Regions from separate parts of the Peribacillus sp. NPDC101480 genome, predicted to be linked through region 2. Evidence: riboswitches for the same ligand, from Rfam matches in the RefSeq annotation. Region 2 holds a riboswitch; each other region holds the start of a gene.
What was found. Region 2 has a riboswitch for S-adenosylmethionine ahead of ACQKMF_RS13410 (methionine ABC transporter ATP-binding protein). Riboswitches for the same ligand answer to the same signal wherever they lie in the genome.
Positions count from the first base shown of each region.

Region 1: it holds a riboswitch for S-adenosylmethionine, as region 2 does, so the genes downstream of both, ACQKMF_RS22305 (methionine ABC transporter ATP-binding protein) here and ACQKMF_RS13410 (methionine ABC transporter ATP-binding protein) in region 2, are expected to answer to the same signal.
Region 3: it holds a riboswitch for S-adenosylmethionine, as region 2 does, so the genes downstream of both, mmuP (S-methylmethionine permease) here and ACQKMF_RS13410 (methionine ABC transporter ATP-binding protein) in region 2, are expected to answer to the same signal.
Region 4: it holds a riboswitch for S-adenosylmethionine, as region 2 does, so the genes downstream of both, mtnW (2,3-diketo-5-methylthiopentyl-1-phosphate enolase) here and ACQKMF_RS13410 (methionine ABC transporter ATP-binding protein) in region 2, are expected to answer to the same signal.

Region 1 is NZ_JBNNSB010000007.1:304,513-309,777, forward strand. It holds gene ACQKMF_RS22295 (MetQ/NlpA family ABC transporter substrate-binding protein) at 1-436, opposite strand, end outside; gene ACQKMF_RS22300 (methionine ABC transporter permease) at 492-1,160, opposite strand; gene ACQKMF_RS22305 (methionine ABC transporter ATP-binding protein) at 1,147-2,163, opposite strand; SAM riboswitch class I at 2,232-2,336, opposite strand; gene ACQKMF_RS22310 (MBL fold metallo-hydrolase) at 2,618-3,442, shown strand; gene ACQKMF_RS22315 (hypothetical protein) at 3,499-3,687, opposite strand; gene ACQKMF_RS22320 (YheE family protein) at 3,773-3,976, opposite strand; gene ACQKMF_RS22325 (YheC/YheD family protein) at 4,040-5,236, opposite strand; gene ACQKMF_RS22330 (YheC/YheD family protein) at 5,233-5,265, opposite strand, start outside.
Region 2 is NZ_JBNNSB010000003.1:443,497-448,761, forward strand. It holds gene ACQKMF_RS13395 (toprim domain-containing protein) at 1-63, shown strand, start outside; gene ACQKMF_RS13400 (thioredoxin family protein) at 67-375, shown strand; SAM riboswitch class I at 520-627, shown strand; gene ACQKMF_RS13405 (O-acetylhomoserine aminocarboxypropyltransferase/cysteine synthase family protein) at 727-2,037, shown strand; SAM riboswitch class I at 2,153-2,265, shown strand; gene ACQKMF_RS13410 (methionine ABC transporter ATP-binding protein) at 2,419-3,453, shown strand; gene ACQKMF_RS13415 (methionine ABC transporter permease) at 3,446-4,114, shown strand; gene ACQKMF_RS13420 (MetQ/NlpA family ABC transporter substrate-binding protein) at 4,130-4,966, shown strand.
Region 3 is NZ_JBNNSB010000005.1:319,986-325,250, forward strand. It holds gene mmuM (homocysteine S-methyltransferase) at 1-725, opposite strand, end outside; gene mmuP (S-methylmethionine permease) at 722-2,110, opposite strand; SAM riboswitch class I at 2,194-2,296, opposite strand; gene ACQKMF_RS18615 (flavin reductase family protein) at 2,521-3,129, opposite strand; gene ACQKMF_RS18620 (alpha/beta hydrolase) at 3,147-3,755, opposite strand; gene ACQKMF_RS18625 (ring-cleaving dioxygenase) at 3,755-4,702, opposite strand; gene ACQKMF_RS18630 (ring-cleaving dioxygenase) at 4,727-5,265, opposite strand, start outside.
Region 4 is NZ_JBNNSB010000001.1:1,456,325-1,461,589, forward strand. It holds gene ACQKMF_RS07255 (carbon-nitrogen family hydrolase) at 1-75, opposite strand, end outside; gene ACQKMF_RS07260 (pyridoxal phosphate-dependent aminotransferase) at 176-1,348, shown strand; SAM riboswitch class I at 1,480-1,633, shown strand; gene mtnW (2,3-diketo-5-methylthiopentyl-1-phosphate enolase) at 1,739-2,971, shown strand; gene ACQKMF_RS07270 (2-hydroxy-3-keto-5-methylthiopentenyl-1-phosphate phosphatase) at 2,978-3,631, shown strand; gene ACQKMF_RS07275 (methylthioribulose 1-phosphate dehydratase) at 3,635-4,264, shown strand; gene ACQKMF_RS07280 (cupin domain-containing protein) at 4,289-4,822, shown strand.

The DNA of each region.
Region 1 (5,265 bases), on a different contig from region 2:
GTGCGAGGTTAACCGGATCATTGGGCACTGCAAGGGATGTACCGTCTTTAATTTCTTTCAATGATTTATACTTGTTCGAATATATGCCCATTGGTGCTGTTGGAACTATGATAAGGTCGGAAAGCTTTAAATCATTTTCTTTAGCGAAGTTATCCATGTACACCTTATGCTGGAAGAGGTTGGCGTCGATCGAATGGTTGCCAAGGGACTTATTCGGCTGGATATAGTCGGTGAATTCGACGATCTCTATTTTGTAACCGAGATCTTCCAGACCTGGTTTTATGGCCTCTTTAACCATATCGGCATAGGGCCCGGTAGTCGCCCCGATCTTCAATTCCTTTTTGTCTTCAGTTTTTGGGGATGCATCATCGCTCCCGCATGCTGCCAAGCCAAGGGCAAGTGCACAGACTGATAATAACGAAGCTATTTTCTTCATTTGAAATTCCTCCTGAGTAATGAAATGTATTGAATCATTGAAAAATGACGGATCACTATCGTTTGTTAACTATGTATGAGGCCTTGTCACCAACCATTTGAATGATTTGAACAAGGCAGATCAGCAAGACGATCGTCGTGATCATGACTGTGTTGTCATAACGGTAATAACCGTACCGGATGGCCAGGTCGCCAATTCCGCCTCCGCCGATTGTCCCTGCCATTGCTGAGTAACCGATAAGCGAAATGGTCGTTAATGTCAGTCCTTGAATTATACCCGGTTTTGCCTCTGGTAGAAGTACATCCTTAATGATCATCCATGGAGTGGCTCCTACGGCAATTGCAGCTTCAATCACTCCTCTGTCTATTTCACGTAATGCCGTTTCAACGATTCTTGCAAAAAAAGGTATTGCGGACACCGACAGGGAAACAGAAGCCGCTCTCGGCCCTATCGTCGATCCAGTTAGAAGATCCGTTAAAGGAAGGAGGGCGACCAAGAGAATGATGAAAGGGATTGAACGGACAATATTGACTGCGAATCCTAGAGAGCGATTCACGATACTATTTTCAAAAAATAAATTCCTTGTTGTGGTAAACAGCAATACTCCAAGCGGTAAACCGATCAGCAGGGCTACTGCAAGGGAAACGCCGACCATATAAATCGTTTCAAGAAAGGCTTTATTAAGATCAGGTAAAATATTGACGATGGAATCAAGCAGTGACATGTTTTAACACCTCCACAGAACTGGAACGATTTTTTATATATTGCAATGCCGAATGAATTTGAGCGGCATCGCCTATTAACTCGATGATTAAAATGCCTAAAGGGACATCCTGGATATACTCAATTTTACCGTGTAAAATATTACCCTTTACTGAATGGGATTGGAGAGTATCCGAAAGGATCGACTCACCAGCGGTTTGCCCTTCGAATTGAATTTGAATGATCGTACCTTTACTTTCTTCAATCAAGTGCGGAGGGAGTGCGAAATCCAGAACACTGCTAATGAATTGCTTCGTTAACTCCTGCTTGGGCTGTGAAAATATTTCATAAACGGGACCTTCTTCAATTACACGGCCGTCCTGCATGACGGCGACACGGTGGCATAGTTCTTTGACCACTTCCATTTCATGTGTAATCAACACGATGGTGATGCCAAGCTTACTGCTTATCTTTTTCAATAATTGTAAAATCGCTTTTGTAGTTGTTGGATCAAGTGCTGAAGTCGCTTCATCACATAATAGTACAGTGGGGTCATTTGCTAAGGCACGGGCTATGCCTACCCGTTGCTTCTGTCCACCGCTAAGCTGCGCCGGATAGACATCTTTCTTATCGCTGAGCCCTACGATTTCCAACAATTCCAATACACGTAACCTGATTGCATCCTTCGATCGATGCGCGGCCTTTAAGGCGAAAGCGACATTTTCATAAACGGTTTTTGAACTGACCAGTGAAAAGTGTTGGAATATCATTCCGATTTTTTGACGTTGTTTACGAAGCTCTTTACTTGATAAAGAGGTTAAATCAATGCCGTCGATGATGATATTTCCACTTGTCGGACGTTCAAGCAAATTCAAGCAGCGGAGTAATGAGCTTTTTCCAGCTCCACTGTAGCCGACAATTCCATACACTTCGCCAGTTTGAATGGTTAAGGATACGTTATCCACTCCGATAACTCGGTTTTTCTTCGAGACGTATTCCTTTCGGACTGAACGGATTTCAATCATGAGCTTTCCCCCTTAAACATTAAAAAACTGCCCCTATCATTCAGAAAGAGGCAGCGAAATTATATCTCGTCTTATCTTTCAGAATGCAATCATTCTGCAGGAAGTGGCACCGTTCCCTAAGGGCGGTTGCCGGACATCACAGGGCCTGATCCCTCCGTCACTCTTGATAAGTAAATTATTATTTTAGAATATTTCAAGTTTTTTAATATAATCTATATTATTTGTAAAATCCGACAATGTCAATCGTTTCTGAAGTTTTTGGGGTGATTTTTATTATTAAAGTTTTGTAAGGTCCGTTAAAAAAGGGCTATTATACAAGAATCCAGCATTTACATCCAGGTTAATTATACCAACATTTCCTTGTCAAAAAGGTAAAGTGGTACTACATTTATTATAGTAAAGTTAAAAAAAGGAAGATAAAACTATTTTTGTACAATGATGGGGAGGCGATTGAATGATAGAAATTAAAACGATAAATGATGTGGTTTGTGTGCACGGGACTCCTGGCGGGAACAAGTCGGGGATGAGTGTTAATGTTTTTTTAACGGATGGACTATTGATAGATACTGGCGCACAGATTTTACTGGAAGAGCTTATTCCGTTCTATGAGTCCGCAGACTTCGACTCAGTGGCCCTGACTCACTATCATGAAGACCATACGGGGGGCGCTGCATGGATACAGGAACATAAAAAGGTGCCGCTTTTCATTCACCCGATGTCGGTTGAGGTTTGTGCAAAGGATGCTGTATATCCTGAATATCGCAAAATTTTCTGGGGGAAGAGAGACGCCTTTAAAGCTGAGCCGCTAGGGGAGGTCATTCATTCACGCACCCAAGCGTGGGAGCCGATTTTTACCCCCGGCCATGCGAAGGACCATATGGTGTATTTGAATAACAGTAATGGAGTGCTCTTTTCAGGAGACCTTTTCGTAACACCAAAGACAAAGCTTGTCTTACGGGAAGAGTCTATCCCGGTCATCATTGATTCCATAAAAAGATTACTTCAATATGACTTCGGGGAAGTGTTTTGCTGCCATGCTGGGCATGTCCCTGATGGAAAGGAAATGTTCAGGAAAAAGTTGGATTATTTGGAAAACCTCCAAGGTGAAATTTTACGCCTGCATTCTCAAGGGCTGACCGTTCATGAAATCCAGCAGGTCGTTTTACCGAATCGCTATCCCCTTATCGAGATATCTGGGCATGAATGGGATTCAGAGCATATCATTACATCGATATTAAACGAAAATATTTTGAGTGCCAGGGAGAATCGAACAATTTGAATGTTAACGGTCTGACTGATATAAAGGAGAGCTCTCCATAAGAGAGCCCACATCATTCATTTATTGATATTGGGATCTGTTTCATCATAAAAATCATGTGCTTCTTCGATGTTCTGAAGGTTAGCGACTTCATACACATTTCCGCCCGCCATTCCTTCATTGATGATACGGTCGATATCAAGGTAAACGGAGTCCTTGCCATCATATTCGGTATCCTTCAAAAATGTCATTTTTTCTTTATCCAAAATAAATCCCTCCTAGCCTTTTCTTTAGTTTAGGCAAAGGAGTTTTTTTTATTCTGTTTAGGGATTTCATGAATGTAAAGGCGGTTCATTCATATACATGGAAGATCATTAAATCATGTATCATGCTTTTAAGTTTGGCTTCATCTGTTTCGGAAGGCGGATTGGCTGTCCACTCGATGGATCCATCTTTATGATACAAGGCTTGGACTGCCTGCTTGTTGAAATAAAAGGAAATTTTCCATCCTGGCAGATTCTTATGCAGTGGTGTCCATTGAAAATGAGTAATCATATGTATTACCTCCATATATACAGTTTCTCATTTAATTATAATGGAAAACGGCAGCTGGAGGTGCTATTTAATTGTCAGGCTGGGAAAAGTTAATTCAATAAAAAGATTTTTTAAATGCAAAAGCCTGTTTGTTTCAATTTCCTCCTCATCGAATTGCATGGGCTTTGAGTTCACCTCGTATATGAAGAGCGATCCTGATTCGTCTTCCCCTATATCCATGGAAAACTCTCCGAGAAATCCGATTTTTTTTGAAAGTATCTCACCGCTTTTTTGGGCGATTTTCGCTAATTCTCGATTCAGGCTTCTTGATTGCAGGTCTTGATAAGGAAAGATCTTACCCCCTTGGGGAGTGTGGGTAGTGATTTCCTGAGTTTGTGACATCCTTACCGCTTTGCCGGTCACTTTATAAAAACCTTTTTCATAATGGACCAGAATCCGGTAATCATAACGGTGTCCAAAAAGTTTTTTTGGAATGATCGCCTGTTGAGCAAGGTAGCTCCTTTTTAATAAATCCCTTTTTTTTGTTTCCCAGAATGACGCGAAATCCGGGAAGGACTCACTATGCTTTAAGCTATTGAACAATAGTGTATCATCATCATTTCTGATAATGGTATAAATGCCTTTACCTTGGCTTCCTTTGCAAGGTTTAAGGTATATATGCCTGTAGGTCTCCAGGAAAGCATCAAGGCAGCCGCTGTTTCGCAAGACCATGGTGGGCGGAAGGTGATTGGTGAGGGATCCTTCTTCCATCAATGCTTCGAACATCACATATTTATCTATGAAACAGGGGTTGAAAAGATTCATTCGAGATTCTTTAAAATATCCGATGAGCTGTTGGAATTCTCCTGACGCCTCATAGCTCCTAGAGGGGATTCGGTTATAGACGATGTCAGGGAAGGGCACTTTACATTCGATCCACTTGTTTGAAATGGAGGAAAAAACATACCCTCTCATCGATTCGGAATGAAGGGCCTTTTCTGTGAATACATACGCCAATATTCCATGTTTCAATAAATATAGTGATAGGTCCCGAAAAAGGGTCAGGTTTCCACCCAAACCTGATTCCTTTTTGGGATTGGAAACAGTCAGTATGCCGACGGCAAGCATCCGGTTACCTGGAAATATGGTGATAGGAATTAGGGGTTGATTCGTATGATCCTTATTATAGCTGATTACCTCTTCGGCAGAGCCGGCGAAAAGTTCCGCATTTTCTTGATTGTGGTACCAATTTTCAGTGGGGATATCGTAAAAAATGTTCATCGCGGCACACTGATTGATTTCGTAATCGT
Region 2 (5,265 bases):
GTGCTTCTATCTGCCAATATGAATGTGAAAATGAAATTTTTAAGTCAAAGGGTGAACGACTAATTGATGCAGGAATGGAAAGAAGAAGAGTGTAAGCTTGCTGTTGAAAATGGGGAAACCTTTTGCTTATATTTATATACCCCTTTATGCGGCACTTGTCAGGTTGCCTCCAAGATGCTGACGATATCCTTGGAGCTATTCCCGGAATTGAAGGCAGGCAAAATGAATATGAATTATGTCCAAGCAATTGCCGAATCATATGAAATCGAAAGTGTTCCATGTTTATTGTTTTTCAAAGAAGGACGGCTGCACAAAAAAATATATGCCTTTCAATCCGTTCCTTATTTGTACGGATTGCTTAAGGAAATCAGCTAAGAAACCAATCGGAACCGTGGTTGGTTTCTTTGTTGCGGACATATGAATGTTAGATGAAATTAAACAAAGAATATTCTAACAATTCATTGACTGATTTAAACTAAAATGCTATATTTTGAATTAAGTAACGGCAGAATTTAATAGTTCTTATCAAGAGTGGCGGAGGGACTGGCCCGACGAAGCCCGGCAACCGGTATAAATTTTTATATACGGTGCTAATTCCAGCAGAGTGTTGGCTCTGGTAGATGAGGTGTATTCTTGAAACCTCTTCTTATTGAAGTGGTTTTTTTGTTTATAAAAGGCCAGACATCATATAATTCCAACTAAATCCATAGAAAAAGGTGAAATCATATGTCAGGGAAAAAATTGCGTTTCGAAACATTGAGTGTTCATGGCGGTCTGCAAGCTGATGAAACAGGTGCACGTGCAGTTCCTATCTACCAAAGCAATGCATACTTGTTCAAGGACACCGACCATGCAGCGAATTTATTTGGCCTAAAGGAGAATGGCTATATATATTCACGACTCCATAATCCCACGATCAGCGTTTTTGAGGAAAGAATGGCCTTATTGGAAGGCGGAATCGGCGGATTGGCAACAGCAAGCGGAATGGCTGCCATCTCACTTTCAATCCTGAATATTGCCGCTGCAGGGGATGAGATTGTTTCAGCATCTACATTATATGGCGGTACGTATAACCTTTTTGAAAATACTCTTCCTAAATACGGGATTAAAGTGAAGTTCGTTTCTCCAGATGACCCTGAAAATTTCAAAAGGGCGATTACGCCAAGAACTAAAGCCATTTTTGCTGAAACCATCGGAAATCCAAGTTTGAGGGTGCTTGATATTGAAGCGGTAGCGAAAATCGCCCATGATGCCGGAATACCTTTAATCATTGATAATACCTTTGCGACACCGTATCTATGCAGACCAATTGATTTTGGAGCGGATATTGTCATCCATTCCGCTACAAAATGGCTTCTGGGAAATGGAACTACGCTTGGCGGTGTCATCGTGGATGGAGGGAAATTCGATTGGAACTCGCCAAATTACCCTGGCTTCACAGAGCCTGACCCAAGTTACGACAATCTGGTATACGCCGAGGCAGTTGGACCTGCCGCATTCATAACGAAAGCCCGAGTCCAGTTACTCCGTGATTTAGGACCTGCGCTAAGTGCCCAAAGTGCATTCCAGTTTACGCTTGGACTTGAAACGCTGCATGTAAGGATGAAAGAGCATCTATCAAACACCAAGTCTGTCATTAAATATTTAAAAAACCATCCTGCGGTGACTTGGGTTTCACATCCTGGTGATGAGGATCATCCCGATAAAGCCCTTGCGGAAAAATATTTGCCAAAGGGAGCTGGATCTGTTGTGACTTTTGGGATACAAGGTAATCGAGAAGCTGGGGCAAAACTTATCAATTCGGTGGAATTATGGTCCCATGTAGCGAATGTTGGGGATGCGAAGAGCTTGATCATCCACCCAGCCAGTACGACCCATCAACAATTGAATGAGGCAGGTCTTGCGAAAGCGGGTGTGAGTGCCGACCAAGTCCGTTTATCGATTGGGATTGAAAATGTAGAGGATTTAATAGAAGATTTGGAGCAGGCAATTGAAAAAGCGACGAATATCGTCTCCTTGACATCCAAAACGGTTTAAGTAAAGTTTCTATATGCTTGTACTAGAAATATTATACATTGCGCTCCTTTTTTATCTATGATAAAATTTCTCCATACTAAAGAACTTAATGATGTACAAATATTCTATATATTAGCTCTTATCAAGAGAGGTGGAGGGATGTGCCCGATGAAACCCGGCAACCGACAAGGAGATTTCCTTGGAAAGGTGCCAATTCACACAAAGTTTAATCACTTTGGAAGATGAGAGGAAGGCCTGTTTCTTCACCTGCCTTTCTGCTCATGCAGAAAGGTTTTTTCTGTTTTAATTGGGTAAACTTTTACATGATATGAGAAACAGACTAATAATGTAGAGAAATCAACTAAGTTCATAGGTTTTATTGGATAAAAGAGGTGAGGGTTAATGATTACATTGACGAAAGTCAGTAAGCTGTTCCGAACAGGAAAAGGAAACAGTGAGACAATCAAGGCTGTAAATAATGTGAATGTTGAAATAAATAAAGGCGAGATTTTCGGTATCATCGGTTACAGTGGAGCGGGGAAAAGTACTTTGATCAGAATGCTCAATGGATTGGAAACACCAACAGAGGGATCCGTTGTAGTTGCTGAGAAGGAAATTTCAAAAATTAAAGGGGCTCAGCTCCGCAAGGCCCGTCAAGAAATCAGCATGATTTTCCAACATTTCAATTTATTATGGTCGAGGACCGTTCAGGAGAATATATCTTTCCCATTGGAAATTGCAGGAGTTTCTAAACCTGAACGAACCAAGCGTGTGAACGAATTGATCAAGTTAGTCGGATTGGAAGGCAGGGAAAAGGCCTATCCATCACAATTAAGCGGAGGGCAAAAGCAAAGGGTGGGAATAGCCAGGGCTCTGGCAAATGACCCTAAAGTGCTGCTGTGTGATGAAGCGACTTCTGCCTTGGATCCGCAGACTACCGACTCCATACTCGAATTGCTTGTTGACATCAATCAGCGTTTGGGGTTGACGATCGTCCTGATAACACATGAAATGCATGTGATCCGCAAAATCTGCCATCGCGTCGCCGTGATGGAAAGTGGGCAAGTTGTTGAACAGGGACCTGTCCTGGATGTTTTCAAGAACCCTAAAGAACAAATGACAAAGCGTTTCGTGCAACAGGTAACGGAACCGGAAGAAACGAAAGAAACGATGGACCATTTGCTCGAACGCTATCCTGCAGGCAAAGTGATTCAATTGACCTTTGTAGGCGATCATGCCGAAAGCCCGTTGATCACCAAGCTTGTACGTAACTTCGAGTTGGATGTCAATATCGTTCAAGGTAAGATATCCCAAACAAGAAGCGGTTCATATGGAACATTGTTTATCCATCTTGATGGCACTGAGGATGAAATGCTCCGCGCAATCGAATTCATTAAAGCACAGCAGGTAGGCGTGGAGGTGATTACTCATGCTTGAAGAATTATTGCCGAATGTTGATTGGGAAGACATTATTGAAGCTACGAGGGAAACGCTTTACATGACAAGCGTCTCTGTAGTGGCAACCTTTTTTATAGGCATAATATTAGGATTGATCCTGTTCCTGACAGGGAAGGGTAATATGTGGGAAAACCGGGCAGTCAACGGGATCATGAGTGCTGTCGTCAATATTTTCCGTTCCATTCCATTTCTTATTTTGATCGTGCTGCTCATTCCTTTCACTAAAGCGCTAGTCGGTTCCATGATCGGAGAGAACGCTGCACTGCCGGCACTTATTATCGGTGCGGCACCATTTTATGCGCGTATGGTAGAAATCGGCCTTCGTGAAATCGATAAAGGTGTAATTGAAGCCGCTAAATCGATGGGAGCAAAAACGAGCACAATCATTTGGAAGGTCCTTCTTCCAGAGTCAATGCCTGCCCTTATTTCCGGGATTACGGTAACATCGATTGCATTGGTTGGATATACCGCAATGGCCGGGGTCATCGGCGCAGGCGGGCTTGGTAATCTAGCCTATTTGGACGGATATCAAAGAAATCAAAATGACGTTACACTAGTGGCGACCATCGTTATTCTAATTATCGTCTTCATAATTCAAATTATTGGAGATGTGATTACATCTAAATTGGACAAAAGATAAAGGGAGATGAATAGGATGAAAAAGTTTTTAGGATTTGCATTAATTTTAGTGTTGTCTATCGCTTTGGCTGCTTGTGGAAGTGAAAAGGATAAAAGCGGCAGTGATACGGAGAAAGAATCGAAGAAAATAGTTGTAGGGGCATCCAATGTTCCTCATGCTGAAATCCTTGAGAAAGCTAAGCCGCTTCTTAAAGAAAAAGGAATCGAATTGGAAATCGAAACTTTCCAGGACTATGTTTTACCGAATAAGGCGTTGAATGATAAGGAATTGGATGCTAACTATTTCCAACATATTCCATATTTAGAGGGGCAAATTAAAGAAAATGGATATGACTTCGTTAATGCTGGCGGAATCCATATCGAGCCGATTGCTCTATATTCACAAAAATATAAAAGCATTGATAAACTTCCGGAAGGCGCAACAATTATTATGAGCAGCTCTGTTGCTGATCATGGGCGCGCTTTATCCCTTTTGGAAAAGAATGGCCTGATCACTTTGAAAGAAGGCGTCGATAAAACGACGGCTACAACTAAAGACATCGTTGAAAATAAGAAAAACCTTAAATTCGATGCTGATTATGAAGCGGCCCTGCTTCCTAAAATTTATGAGAGTGGCGAAGGCGATGCAGTCTTGATCAACTCCAACTATGCAATTGATGCCGGTTTGAATCCGCTTGAAGATTCGATTGCGATTGAAGATTCGGAATCACCATATGTGAATGTCATTGCCGTAAACAAAGGTGACGAAAATAAAGAAGCAATAAAAGCGCTTGTAGAAGTATTGCATTCTAAAGAAATTCAAGATTTCATTCTTGAAGAATACAAAGGTGCAGTTGTACCGGCGGATAAATAATTCAAGAATGGCAACCTGATTTAACTCAGGCCGCAGTTTAAAAACAAAAAGGTTTCGGAATGATCTCATTCCGAAACCTTTTTGTTTTTATATTGGATTTGAACCGATAATTGCCCTCTTTATTTGTTGTTGAGTGCCGATGGGCAGAGATAACAACCAAAACGCTCATATTACACATAGCCATGGTTGCGGAATCTGCGTCAACAGATTCAGGTTTTCCAGCTTTCTTAATCACTTGTTCAATCAGAGGCTCTTAATACGAGTATTTCCGGTTATTACTATCGTCCCAACACAAATCC
Region 3 (5,265 bases), on a different contig from region 2:
ATGGCTTCCGTGATACATGAAACTGGCGCACAGTTGATGCCGATTGCTGCAATTTGCTCACTGTCCCCAAACAATCTTGTACACTCCTCGAGTGAAGTACCGTCACTTATCGCTTTTTCATTTTTCAATGAAAAGGATAGCCAAGCATACACTTCTGGATAATCCTTCAATAATGAATATAATACCTTTGCTTCTTGCAGGGAAGGAATCGTTTCAAATGCTAAAAGGTCAGCTCCTGCTTCAATCAACGCTGATATTCGTGAGCTATGGAATGCAATTAAAGTTTCATCCGAAACACCATAGTTTCCTACATATTCTGAACCATCTGCAAGATAAGCCCCATAAGGCCCAACAGATGCAGCAACCAATGGCTTAGGCCTAAGCGTTTGATTTTTTTCCTTCCAAAAATCATCTCTTGCTTTTCTTGCGAGTAAAACCGTTTTCCGGATTAGCTCCAAAGCCTCTTTTTCTTGTATTCCGCGGAGTGCGAAACCTTCAACAGTGGCTTGGTAGCTAGCCGTAATCGCACAATCCGCTCCAGCACGAAAATAGTCAGAATGCACTTGATAAATCACTTCTGGATTTTCAAGTAATACACGTGCAGACCAGAGCGGGTCGTCCAAATCACATCCATGCCTCTCTAGCTCTGTAGCTAAAGCTCCGTCTAAAATCATGACTGAATGATCTCGTAAAATAGCGTCAATTGGGTTAGTTTTAATGTTCATGATCTACTCCTCTTTTCTTTATGGTTTTGTGTCAGATAATAACTTCCATAGCAAATCAAAATAAATGGAATGCCACAATATAGTGCAATTCGTTGTGTAGGATCAAATGCAATTCCTATGCAAGAAGCTAGGCATAGCATAAAAGAAACGATTGGTACGAGTGGATATAATGGCGTTCGATAAGCTAAGTCATTTACTGAATTTCCTTCGTTTATATATCGTCTGCGAAATAGAAATTGCGACATGCTAATACTCATCCAAACTACAACAACGGCTAGTCCAGAAATGGATACAAGCACTATGTAAACAGTATCCGGTGCAATAATACTCGAAAACAGGGCTAAGCAGCCGCCCAACATACTGAAAAGGACTGCATTTATCGGAACTCCCCGTTTTGTCAATTTTGCAAATATTGGTGATATAGTTTCCTTATCTGCAAGTGACCAAAGCATTCTGGATGCCGCATACAGTCCTGAGTTTGCAGCAGACAAAATGGCAGTTAATATAACAAAGTTCATAATATCCGCTGCATATGGCACACCAATCCGTTCAAGAACTGCCACAAAGGGGCTTTCTAATACGCTTGCATCCGAAATAGGCAATAATGCGGATAATACAACGATGGTTCCTACAAAAAAGATAATCAATCTCCATAATGTCATACGGATTGCCTTTGGTATCGTTTTTTCTGGATTCACAGTTTCTCCAGCTGCAATTCCAATTAATTCAGTTCCAGAGAATGCGAAATTCACCGCAAGCATCGTCATTATAATGGCAAAAGCACCATTCGGAAATAAACCTTCACTTGTAAAATTGGAGAATAACGGAGCGGATTGTGAATGAATTATTGGAATGAAACCTAGCATTGCCGCTGCTCCCAAAATAATGAAAATCACAATGGCAAATACCTTTATAGACGCAAACCAGAATTCGGATTCAGCGAAAAATTTAACGGTCCACGCATTTAATGCCAAAACCAATATGGCAAATAGTGCACTCCATATCCAGACATTGATTGATGGAAACCATCTCTGCATCAACAATCCTGCAGCCGTGAATTCCGAACCAAGTGCAACTGTCCAAGTTAGCCAATACAACCAGGCTACTGTATACCCTGTCCCAGGACCTATGTATTTAGCTGAGTAGCTATGAAACGCACCTGTCTCGGGCATATGTACTGCCAGTTCCCCTAGACATAGCATGACTAGATAAACCACTAATGCCCCAATCAGATACGAAAGGATGGTGCCAAACGGGCCTGCCTGTTGAATCGTATAACCCGAACTTAAGAATAAACCTGTTCCAATCACCCCGCCAAGCGATAGCATTATTATATGCCGTGCCTGCATTTTCCTTTGAAAATCATGCTTCCTTTTGTTCTCCATTCTTACTCTCCTTTATCTTGCATCCAGAAAAAACGAAAACGCACTCTAAAAAAGAGTGCGTTACTGACAAATAAACACGTACGGTCTTATCTATCAAGGTTTCACCCCCTGGAATTAGCACAGTGTCATTGCAGACCTGTTGCTGAGGTTTCATAGGGCCAGTCCCTCCACCTCTCTGGATAAGAAATTATTTTTTTATAACTTTATCAATCTATGAAAAAATTGTCAAGTTTTGTTTCGGTTTGTAAAGACTTCCTTTAAAATCCAAACGATCAACGCACCTTTGGCATAGATATGAACTTGTTTTTGGAACAGTCGCTTACATTATAGAATTGTAAATAATGCTAACCGGGAAAAATTTTTAAAAAATGACGACACCTTAAAAGATGACGCCATTTTTCTTATATTCCTTAAGGTCTTTCAATTTCAAATAATTCTCCTAGTTTTGTATAAGTATGACCCGCTAATCTTGCTACAGGTTTTAGCCCATTCTGGTCAATTCGGCCATTATGGTAAATCTCCTGCTCTATATGATAGCAGACTATTTTCCCTATCAATAAATCACAACCAGGTTTATTCTTGGAACCTGCCAAAGGTATCGCATGCTCCAATGTGCATTCAAAGCGTACCTTCGCTTCTTGCAATCCTGGTACCGACACCTTATCACTAACAGCCTGAGTGAAATTGGTAAGACCCAATTCACTTTCGTCAGACGGGAGTTCCTTGGCCGTTCGATTTGCATCAGCAACATTGTCTTCATCAGTGATATGAACAACGAATTCACCTGTTTGAATTGCATTTCGGGCCGTGTCCTTCAAAACTCCTTCTTTCCGTTGAACAGAAATGGAAATCATCGGAGGATTGGAACTGACTATGTTAAAAAAACTGAACGGCGCTATATTGATTGTACCGGTTTCGGATTGTGTCGTGACCAGGGCTATTGGTCTCGGTATGATGCTTCCAGTCAAAAACTTATAATTTTCCCGTTCTGTAAGACTTTCAGGATTTACTGAAATCATCTTCATCCCTCTCATTCTTATAAAAAGTTCTTTTGAAACCATGAACTTGCTGCATCAACCTCTGAACGTGTTAACTGATGACCGTAATTTTCCCAGTGAACGTCCACCGCAGCACCCGCTTGCAGTAAAATCCGATTAAGTTCATCAGTTTCTGCTGCGGGGCAAATCGGATCGTTTTTACCTGCAGCAATGAATACAGGTATATCCGATAGGGACGGCAAAGCAATCCCGCGTCTAGGCACCATTGGATGATGAAGAATCGCTCCTTTTAATGCCCCTTCGAAATGGAACATCAAACTTGCTGCTATGTTTGCACCATTAGAATAACCTAATGCCACCACTCTGTCACGATCGAAGTCATATTGTCCGGACGCTGATTCCAAGAAGTCATAAAGCTCCTTCGTACGGAAAATCAAATCTTCTTCATCAAAAACTCCTTCAGCCAGCCGGCGGAAATAACGGGGCATTCCGTTTTCAAGTACATTTCCCCGTACGCTGAGTACGGATGATCCCGGTGAAACCATCTCCGATAATGGCAAAAGATCCGTTTCCGTTCCTCCAGTGCCATGTAAAAGCAAAAGCAACGGTGCATCTGGATTACTTCCTTTTTGAAAAATATGCTTCATCATTTATCCTCCTCTAGTACCCTCGGCACTGCCGGCAGTAACGTTTTCTCCATAATTTCCCTTTTTTCTTCAAGCCATGGCGGCAGCATTAATTTACTACCCATCGTTTCCTTCGTTTCATCATGAGCAAAGCCAGGTGGATCTGTGGCAACTTCAAAGAGTATGCCTCCATCTTCCCTGAAATAAATGGCATCGAAGTATTGGCGGTCTTTAAAGGGTGTCACGCCATAGCCATGGTTTGCGATATGTTCCCTCCATTCTTTATGATCTTCATTATCGCTTGCACGCCATGCAAGATGATGGACAGTTCCCACTCCGATTTTCCCATTTGGCAAAACCGTTTTTTTAACATCTATCAAATTTCCGATGTCCGATGTGGATTTGAAGCGAATGAAATCGCCCTCTTCCCCCATCTTTTGCAAACCCATCACTTCCTCTAAAAGTTCCATCGTTTTGATCGGTTTAGACGTCAATAATACAGCACCTCCGAATCCCTTGATTGCCTTATCAGCTGGTACACCGCCGAATGACCACTCGCTATTTTTACCTTCTTTACGCTCAACCAGTTCAAGTTGCAATCCATGTGGGTCCTGAAATCCCAGATAATCCTCGCCGAAGCGTGAGATCTTTTCAAAGTCAATATTAAATTTACCCAAGCGCGTTTCCCAGAAGCCCAATGAACCTTCCGGAATGGCATATGTTGTTATCCCCACTTGTCCGGAGCCAATTGTCCCTCGGTATGCCCCAGGCCAAGGAAAGAAAGTGATGATAGTGCCCGGTGAACCTGATTCATCTCCGAAATATAAGTGATAGGTGCCTGGATCATCAAAATTAACGGTTTTCTTCACCATACGCATTCCCAGCACTCCAGCATAAAAATCCACATTCTCTTGAGGATTGCCTACAATTGCGGTTATATGATGTATTCCTGCATTTTGCTTTTGCATGCCGATTCCTTCCTTTCCCCTTGATTAATTAGTTGATTTTGTATTCAGTGGTTTTAAATTCGATTCAATATCTTTTCTTTTTGATTCTAAAAATGGCGGCAGGGCAAGGTTCTCACCTAGGTGCTGCTCTGCTTCATCAACTGCAAATCCAGGTCCATCAGTAGCTAGTTCAAATAATATTCCATTCGGCTCCCTAAAATAAAGTGAACGAAAATAAAAGCGGTCCACATATCCAGAGTTCACGAATTTTGATTCACTAATTTTTTCTATCCATTTTCTAAGTTCTTCTTCATTATCCACCCGAAAGGCAACATGGTGTACTCCACCCCTCCCCAACCTTTCCCGAGGAATGTCATTCCTTTCTTCAATATGAAGTTCCGCTCCTGTTCCTCCCTCACCTGTCTCATAAACGACAATTGGATTTTGCACCCTAATTGCAGATGGGTATGTGCCTGTTTTCCTGAACCCCAATACCTCGGAGAGAACACTTTCTGTTAGTTCAATATTAGGTACAGTAAGTTTTACCGGTCCTAATCCAAGGATGGAAAACTCTTGCGGTACCG
Region 4 (5,265 bases), on a different contig from region 2:
TTCCGCAACCTGAAAATTGATATCCGGTTGCCCGAATGCTATATCCATTTGAATACAAGCTATTTTCCACTTCATCGTTTAAAACCCCCCACATGTAAAAAATGCTTTACAAGACTATGATAAACATATATTATTTGTGTCTAGAATTTCAAGAAATTTCAGAGAAGGTGTATAAATGGTGCAATTCGAAAAATCCAGACAGCTTCAGGACCTACCCAAGCAATTTTTTGCCTCACTAGTAGCAAAAGTCAATGCCATTACGGAGCAAGGACATGATGTCATTAATTTAGGCCAGGGAAACCCTGATCAGCCGACACCAGACCATATCGTGAAAAGCTTGCAGTCTGCTGCTGAAAAAACGGTTAATCATAAATATTCGCCATTCCGGGGGCATCAATATTTAAAAGATGCTGCTGCCGTCTTTTATGAACGTGAATTCGGTGTCAAGCTGGATCCGAAAAGTGAAGTGGCGATTCTCTTCGGGGGAAAGGCAGGCCTTGTCGAACTGCCGCAGTGTTTATTGAATCCGGGTGATACGATCCTTGTTCCGGATCCCGGCTATCCGGATTATCTTTCCGGTGTTGTTTTAGCCCAGGCAAAGACCGAATTCATGCCCTTGACAGAAGAAAATGATTTTCTTCCAAAATACAGTGACATACATAAACAAGTACTTGATAAAGCCAAAATGATGTTCTTGAACTATCCGAACAATCCCACAGGTGCTTCTGCAACTGAAAGTTTCTTTGATGAGACCGTCTCTACTGCAAAAGAGCATTCAATTTGTGTGGTCCACGACTTCGCTTATGGGGCGATAGGATTCGACGGAAAAAAACCGATAAGCTTTCTCCAGTCAGAGGGAGCGAAGGAAATAGGAATAGAAATATACACACTATCGAAAACATACAATATGGCAGGGTGGAGAGTCGGCTTCGCAGTGGGGAATAAGAGTGTCATAGAAGCTCTTGAACTATTACAAGACCATCTTTATGTGAGTCTGTTCCCGGCGATACAAGAAGCTGCTGCAAGCGCTTTGCTTGACTCGCAGAGCTGTGTAGAGCAGTTAGTGCAGATGTACGAGGGACGAAGGAATGTTTTCATTGAGGGATTGAGGGCAATCGGCTGGGATGTCAAAGCTCCTGCGGCATCATTTTTTGCCTGGCTCAAGGTACCTAAAGGTTTTACGTCCGAGAGTTTTGCAGACTATTTATTAACGCATGCCCACGTTGCTGTTGCCGCAGGGAATGGATTTGGTGAATTTGGCGAAGGTTATGTCAGGGTAGGGCTGCTGACTTCGGAAGAACGGCTGAAAGAGGCTGTGGAACGGATAAGTAAATTAAAATTATTTTAACCACAATGATATATCCGATTAATTCACCCTTAAATAGTTAAAACTTATTGACAAAGTAGGGATTACCTGTCAGAATACAAAATAAATTCTTAATCTTTCGATACTTGGATGCAAATTTATATATCAGCGTTTTCTTATTTTGAGCAGGTGGAGGGACTAGCCCTATGAAGCCCAGCAACCGACCGTAATTCCATTGTAAAATGGGGCGGAATTCTTCGCCGGATTTTTCTTGAAATCCACAAGGCACGGTGCTAATTCTTGCAGCCAATGGCTGGGAGATAAGAAGATGGCTTATTAAAGCCTCTTCTTTATGAAGGGGCTTTTGCCATTTTGAGACCATTTCAGGTTAATGACATCGAGAGTTTACTAACGTGATATAGGAGTGATCAAATGAGCGAGATAGTCGCTACTTATTTAATTCATGATTCTAAGGGGAATCATGAGAAAAAAGCAGAGAGCATTGCCTTAGGTTTGACTGTCGGGACATGGACGGACCTGCCCCATTTAGTCCAGAAACAACTGGAAAAACATAAGGGACGCGTCGTATCGGTGACACCACTTTCCGAAGAAGAGAGGGCAAACAGCTACTTTAATCGTAAAGTATACCGTTCGCTTATTAAAATTGCCTATCCGGCAAGGAATTTCTCCAATGATTTACCTGCAATCCTAACGACGGTCTTCGGCAAACTTTCATTGGACGGGGAAATAAAACTTATCGACTTGGATTTTGTCGGTGATATCCAAAAAGCCTTTCCCGGGCCGCAATTTGGCATTGAAGGCATTAGGAAAAAGATTGGCGTATTTAACCGGCCCCTGGTGATGAGCATCTTTAAAGGTGTATTAGGAAGAGACCTAACATTCCATAATGAGCAACTGAGGCAACAAGCATTAGGAGGTGTCGACCTAGTTAAAGATGATGAGATCCTCTTTGACCAGGAACTGACTCCATTTTTCGATAGAATAAAAACGGGAAAACGAATATTGAATGATGTCTATGAAACCACTGGCCACCGAACTTTATATGCAGTCAATCTATCAGGGAAAACATTTGAATTATTGGATAAGGCAGAGCAAGCGGCTGATGCAGGGGCAGATGCCTTGTTGTTCAACGTTCATACATATGGTTTGGATGTATTGCAGGCCTTGAGTGAACATGATCGTATCAAGCTGCCGATCATGGCGCACCCCGCATATAGCGGGGCATTGTCAGCTTCATCATTTTATGGGGTCGGCTATCCATTATTGCTTGGTAAATTAGTAAGGTTATCAGGTGCGGATTTATCCTTGTTCCCGTCCCCTTATGGAAGTGTCGCACTTGAAAAAAAGGAGACCTTGGCGATTGCTGAAGCTCTGACAAAAGATGAACTTTCATGGAAAAAAGCCTTCCCTGTTCCCTCTGCTGGCATTCATCCGGGCATGGTTCCGGATCTAATCAAGGATTTTGGAATCGATAGTGTGATTAATGCCGGAGGTGGAATTCACGGGCATCCTGATGGAGCAGATGGCGGGGCAAAGGCTTTCCGATCCGCTGTGGAAGCCGTACTGGCAGGAAAGGAACTATCTGAAGCGGCTGCTGAGGATGAAACACTAAAAAAAGCTCTTGTGTTATGGGGAGGCCTATAAGAAATAATGAAACCGATCATCTTTTGTGATTTTGACGGAACGATCACCAACTCGGATAATATCATTTCCATCATGAAGAAATTTGCGCCTCCGGAATGGGAAGCGTTGAAAGACGGTGTCCTTCAGCAAAAAATCAGTATATCTTCGGGAGTAGGGGATATGTTTTCCCTGCTTGATAGCGGCTTGAAGGATGACATCATCCAATATGTAAGAAAGACGGCCGGCATTCGTCCAGGGTTTTATGAATTCGTTGAGTATACGAAACAAGCCAACATCCCTTTATATATTGTAAGCGGGGGCATGGATTTTTTCATTGCACCGCTTTTGAATGATATCTTGCCAACAGAGTCCGTTTATTGCAACCGTGCATTTTTTGATAAGGAAAAGATTTATATTGAGTGGCCGCATTCCTGTGATGATCAATGTAATAATGGATGCGGTTGCTGCAAGCCATCCATTATGAGGGAAATTGCGGGTGCGGAAGATTTTAAATTCGTTATTGGAGATTCCGTAACGGATTTTGAAGCTGCAAAACAGGCGGATTTTGTCATAGCCCGTGACATACTGCTTGAAAAATGCGATAGCGAAGGGATTCCACATCAAGGTTTTGAAACGTTTTTTGATGTAATTGATATTATTAAGCAGCAGATGGGTGGGTAAAGCGTGAATAATCATACTAAAGAATGGCAGGAGCTGGCAGATGTTAAAGCTGAACTGGCCGAAAGGGATTGGTTTATGGGAACTAGCGGGAACTTGTCCATTCGGGAACCCAAAAGCCCTTTCTTTTATATTACGGCAAGCGGTAAGGATAAAAGGAAGCAATCGGATTCGGACTTTTTACTGGTGGATTTAAAAGGAAAGCCAGTTGAAGAAACGAACCTAAGACCATCGGCCGAAACTTTACTTCATACAGTCATTTACCGGAAAACGAATGCGAACTGTGTACTCCATGTCCATACAGTTGAAAATAATGTGATATCCGAATTGTACGGGGATGAGGGCCAAGTTTCTTTTCGTAATCATGAAATCATTAAAGCGACCGGTCGGTGGGATGAAGATTCGGAACTTCGGATTCCAATCATATATAATCATGCTGACATTCCGCTGTTATCCGATAAGTTCGAGCCACATGTCGAAGAAGACTCTGGCGCCGTGCTGATCCGCAATCATGGTATTACGGTTTGGGGTAAAAGCGGACTCGAAGCAAAGAGAATACTTGAAGCTTGCGAATTTTTATTTCAATATCAACTGTTGCTTAATCAACAAAAGGCATTTGCAGTTTCTTTAAGGTAAACACTAATGAAGGAGGAATGAATGATGGCGACGATAAGATTCCAGGAAACAAACGAGGTTATTGAAAACGGTGAACAGGTAAAAGGATTTTTAGAAACACAAGGGGTTATTTATGAGCAATGGGACATTTCTAAATTACCGGCCCATCTCGTGGAAAAATACGATCTAACAGATGCTGAAAAGGAGGAAATCCTTGTAGCATTCCAATCAGAGATAGCGGAAATCTCCGAAAGAAGAGGCTATAAAGCGCATGATATCATCACATTATCCGATGCGAATCCGAACTTGGATCAAATGCTTGAAAACTTTAAGCAGGAACATCACCATGAAGATGATGAAGTGCGTTTCATAGCAGGCGGTACGAGTATCTTTGCGATTGAAGGCAAAGATAAACAGTGGTTTGACGTGCGCCTTAATCCAGGTGATCTTATTAGTGTACCAGAATCAACAAGACATTATTTCACGCTTGCAGAAGATAGGAAAACTGTTGCTGTCCGCATTTTCGTTACAGCGGCAGGATGGGTGCCGATTTACGAAAAAGACGAAGTTCAAGCATGAATCAATGTTAAAAAACCAGCTTCCGGGCTGGTTTTTATTTGTAGAAAAAAGGGAAGTCGGAATGGTCTCACCTAACCTTGATTTTATAAAAAAACATGATTAATCCCTTTGTGTTTTTTCTATTTTATAGGAAAGAAATCTCGCAAGATTGAAGAAATTTGCGACACTCCTGCCGAATAACTGGCTAGCCGAGACCCCACAGACGCTTGCGTCGAGGAGGCTCGGGAGACAGTCGGCGGAAAGGGAGCGGATTTCTGAAATCGACTGGACGTTTTTAAATAAAAAACTGCAGTCGAACTCGCTTTTCTTCGAATTTATCTTCAGTCTGAAACAAGCCATCCGGCTTGTTTCATTTTGCAGTCAAAAAGGGTTCGGAATGGTCTCATTTCGAACCATGATTTTAAAACAAGACCAGATTATCCTTAATGGTTTTTTCCTGTAAT